Regions from separate parts of the Pseudocitrobacter sp. 73 genome, predicted to be linked through region 2. Evidence: predicted binding sites of a transcription regulator. Region 2 holds the regulator's gene; the other holds the start of a gene.
The links. The regulator LexA, encoded in region 2, represses DNA repair genes until DNA is damaged. The targets are predictions, from matches to a motif close to TNCTGTATGTACATACAGNA.
Positions count from the first base shown of each region.

Region 1 (2,204 bases), on a different contig from region 2:
TGTTGAAAGCCCGTTTGTTTATTGCTGTATCTTTGCTCGCTTCGAGTATTTCTTGTGCCTTTGCTACTGACAGCGCGGTTCCTCCCGTCACGCCACCGGCCATTAAAGCCGGTTCCTGGGTATTAATGGATTATACCACCGGGCAAATTTTGACTGCCGGAAATGAACACCAGCAGCGTAACCCGGCAAGCCTGACCAAGCTGATGACCGGTTACGTCGTGGATCGCGCCATCGATAGCCACCGTATTACGCCGGACGATATCGTCACCGTAGGCCGCGATGCCTGGGCGAAAGGTAATCCGGTATTTGATGGCTCGTCGCTGATGTTCCTGAAAGAGGGTGATCGGGTCAGCGTGCACGATCTGAGCCGTGGCCTGATTGTCGATTCCGGGAACGACGCCTGCGTCGCGCTGGCGGATTACATCGCCGGGGGCCAGCCGCAGTTCGTCGCCATGATGAATCACTATGTGGAAACGCTGAAACTTCGCGATACCCATTTTGAAACGGTGCATGGCCTGGATGCGCCGGGGCAACACAGTTCTGCTTATGATCTCGCCGTATTGTCACGCGCGATCATTCATGGCGAGCCTGATTTTTATCACATGTACAGCGAGAAAAGCCTGACGTGGAACGGTATCACGCAGCAGAACCGTAACGGACTGTTGTGGGATAAAACCATGAACGTTGATGGCCTGAAAACCGGCCATACATCCGGCGCAGGCTTTAACCTTATCGCCTCTGCGGTTGACGGCAAACGCCGCCTGATTGCGGTGGTCATGGGCGCAGACAGCCCGAAAGGGCGTGAAGAGCAGGCGCGCACATTGCTGCACTGGGGACAACAGAATTTCGACACCGTGCAGGTGCTGCAAAACGGTAAAAAAGTGGGCACTGAGCGCATCTGGTACGGGGATAAAGAGACGATTGATCTCGGCACCGATCAGGATTTCTGGCTGGCGCTGCCGAAGAAGGAAATTCCCAACATTAAGGCGAAATACGTGCTGGACGGCAAAGAGCTGGAAGCACCTATCGCCGCGCATCAGCGCGTGGGGGAAATTCAACTTTATGACCGCGATAAGATTGTCGCTCACTGGCCGCTGGTCACGCTGGAGAGTGTCAATAAGGGGGGGATGTTCTCGCGCCTGAGCGACTATTTCCACCATAAAGCGTAACGCTGACACCTCCGTCATCCCCTGGCGACAATGTGAAGCAGTGCACATACTATCAGGTAAGGCACTGCTATATTTTACTGTATCTATATACAGTAAACTCTGTCTGAGGGGGATCTATGCACTACAGTATCGAACATGTCCACGCCCGTACCGTCGCCGGTTTCCATCTGGTTGGCCCATGGGAAGAAACCGTTAAGCAGGGTTTTGAGCAACTGATGATGTGGGTAGACACTCAGTCAATACCGGCGAAGGAGTGGGTAGCCGTCTATTTCGATAACCCCGATGAAGTGCCGCCTGAAAAACTGCGCTGCAATACGGTGGTGACGGTGGCTGACAATTTCACATTGCCGCCCAATAGCGAGGGCGTCATCCTCACCCATATTGATGGCGGCGAATATGCGGTTGCCAGCGCGCGGGTTCTTGAGCATGATTTTTCCACGCCATGGCTGCAATTCTTTGACGTATTGCTGAAAGACAATGCGTATCACATTGATGGCAAGCCCTGCTTCGAAATCTATCTCAACGACGGCAATCAGGATGGCTACTGGGATATTCAGATGTACGTTGCGGTGGCGCGAAACGTGGTCTGAAAATTAAGGTGAAAGATTTTTTTCGCCTCATGATGCGAGCCGGGCAAAAGCAGGTACAATTGCGCTCTTTAGTTCTGCCGGAGAACCGGTGTGCGTCCTGACAAATCACTCAGTCCTTTTGAAATTCGGCTATACCGCAATTACCGTATCGTCCACGGTATCCGTATAGCCCTGGCATTTGTGCTGGCCTTTCTGATTGTACGTATTTTTGACATTCCGGAAGGCTCGTGGCCGCTGATTACTCTCGTGGTTATCATGGGGCCCATCTCGTTCTGGGGAAACGTGGTGCCGCGCGCCTTTCAGCGTATTGGCGGCACTATCCTCGGCTCGGCGCTGGGTTTAATTGCGCTTAAACTTGAACTCATTTCTTTACCGCTGATGCTGATGTGGTGCGCCGGGGCAATGTACCTGTGCGGCTGGCTGACGCTCGGGAAACGTCCCTATC
Region 1 covers NZ_VTZO01000006.1:193,557-195,760, reverse strand. Annotated here, with positions in the region: gene dacD (serine-type D-Ala-D-Ala carboxypeptidase DacD) at 3-1,169, shown strand; gene sbmC (DNA gyrase inhibitor SbmC) at 1,286-1,759, shown strand; gene F0Q32_RS05945 (FUSC family protein) at 1,850-2,204, shown strand, end outside.
Region 1: the regulator LexA is predicted to act here: its motif matches at 1,245-1,264, upstream of sbmC (DNA gyrase inhibitor SbmC).

Region 2 (2,204 bases):
TTCGGCAATCACCGTCGCCAGCGCCGCCCCCTGCAAGTTCATATGCAGGCCCATCACCAGCCACAGATCGAGAACGATGTTCAGGACGTTGCCGACGATCAGCAAAATTACCGGTGCACGCGCGTACTGAACGCCGAGCAACCAGCCCAGCAACACCAGGTTGGCCAGCGAGGCGGGCGCGCTTAACCAGCGAATTTCAAGGAAGCGCCGCGCCTGCTCCAGCACCGCATCGCTGCCGCCGACAACGGTGAGCGCCAGATTAATCAGCGGACCTTTGAACAGTACGATAAGTAACCCTGCCCCCAGCGCCAGCAGCAGCGGTTGCACCAGCGCACGGGCAAGCCGAAGGGGATCTTTCGCGCCGAAGGCCTGCGCAGTTAAGCCGGTGGTACTCATACGTAAAAAGAGCAGCAGCATAAACAGGAAGCTGGTTGCCGTTGCGCCAATCGCCACGCCGCCGAGATAGACCGCGCTATCCAGATGACCAATTACCGCCGTATCCACCAGCCCCAGTAAGGGAACCGTGATATTGGAGAAAATCATGGGGAGGGCGAGACGCCATAATGCCTTGTCGGCAGCCGTGAAGAGCGACATGGTTAGGAACCTGAACAGATAAGAGAACGGACAACGGCGCATAAGCGCCGTTGTTATTGGGAGAGGATTACAGCCATTCGCCGTTGCGGATCACGCCAACGGCCAGCCCTTCAATAGAGAAGTTCTGACGGCGAAGATCGACAACAATCGGAGAGAATTCGCTGTTTTCAGGCAACAGTTCGACGACGTTGCCCTGTTTTTTCAGGCGTTTTACCGTCACTTCTTCGTCGATACGCGCGACAACCACCTGGCCGTTACGCACGTCCTGGGTTTTGTGCACCGCGAGCAGGTCACCGTCCATAATACCGATATCTTTCATCGACATGCCGCTAACCCGCAGCAGGAAGTCAGCGTTTGGTTTGAACAGTGAAGGATCGACCTGATAGTGACCTTCAATGTGCTGTTGTGCCAGCAGCGGTTCACCTGCGGCGACGCGGCCAATCAGAGGGAGGCCGGTTTCTTCTTCAACCAGCAGACGAATGCCACGCGAGGCACCCGAAACAATTTCAATGACGCCTTTACGCGCCAGTGCTTTCAGATGCTCTTCCGCCGCATTCGGGGAACGGAACCCCAGGCGCTGAGCAATTTCCGCACGTGTCGGCGGCATGCCCGTTTGGCCGATATGATCTCGAATGAGATCAAACACCTCTTGCTGCCTGGTCGTTAACGCTTTCATTCCGCCCCCTGGGTGTATATACAGTTATGCTGTGAGTATATACAGTCAATGGCTATTTTGGAACCGCAAAACACACAAAATTCAGGAGTTTTCGCAGATTCTGCGAGCCTTAATGGAAATGTGACCACAACAGAACGGCCCAGGTCATCACCGCAACGAAAATCGCCAGCAATACCGCCGCGGACCCCATGTCTTTCGCGCGCCCCGAGAGTTCGTGATACTCCGAACCAATGCGGTCAACCACGGCTTCCAGCGCACTATTGAGAATTTCCACTATCATCACCAGAAGGACGGAGCTAATCAGCAGGACGCGGGTAATGGCGTCAACGTCCAGCCAGCAAGCAATGATAATGGCCACAACCGAGGCGACCCCTTCCTGACGGAACGCGGCTTCGTTTATCCACGCCGCGCGAAAACCTTTCCAGGAATAACCAGCCGCTTTGATAATTCGGGTGAGTCCAGTGGTATTATTGGCCATCAAATAGAACCTTTTAGCGTTATACGCATCAATGACAGTAGCTGTTATCGGCGGTAGAACAGAAATCCTGCTGACTTTCTGATATTCTTGCCGCGCATTTGCATGATTAACCAGAGGCTTTACATCGTTTATGTCCGGTTGGCCACGAATTTACTACAAATTACTGAATTTACCATTAAGCATACTGGTAAAAAGCAAGTCTATTCCGGCAGAGCCTGCCCAGGAATTGGGGCTCGATACCTCGCGCCCAATCATGTACGTCCTGCCTTATAACTCTAAGGCCGACTTACTGACCTTGCGCGCCCAGTGCCTGGCGCACGATCTCCCAGACCCGCTTGAGCCGCTGGAGATCGACGGCACCTTACTGCCCCGCTATGTGTTTATCCATGGCGGCCCGCGCGTGTTTACCTATTACACGCCGAAAGAAGAGTCTATCAAGCTGTTCCACGACTATCT
Region 2 covers NZ_VTZO01000003.1:49,059-51,262, reverse strand. Annotated here, with positions in the region: gene dinF (MATE family efflux transporter DinF) at 1-594, opposite strand, end outside; gene lexA (transcriptional repressor LexA) at 662-1,270, opposite strand; gene F0Q32_RS02155 (diacylglycerol kinase) at 1,380-1,748, opposite strand; gene plsB (glycerol-3-phosphate 1-O-acyltransferase PlsB) at 1,879-2,204, shown strand, end outside.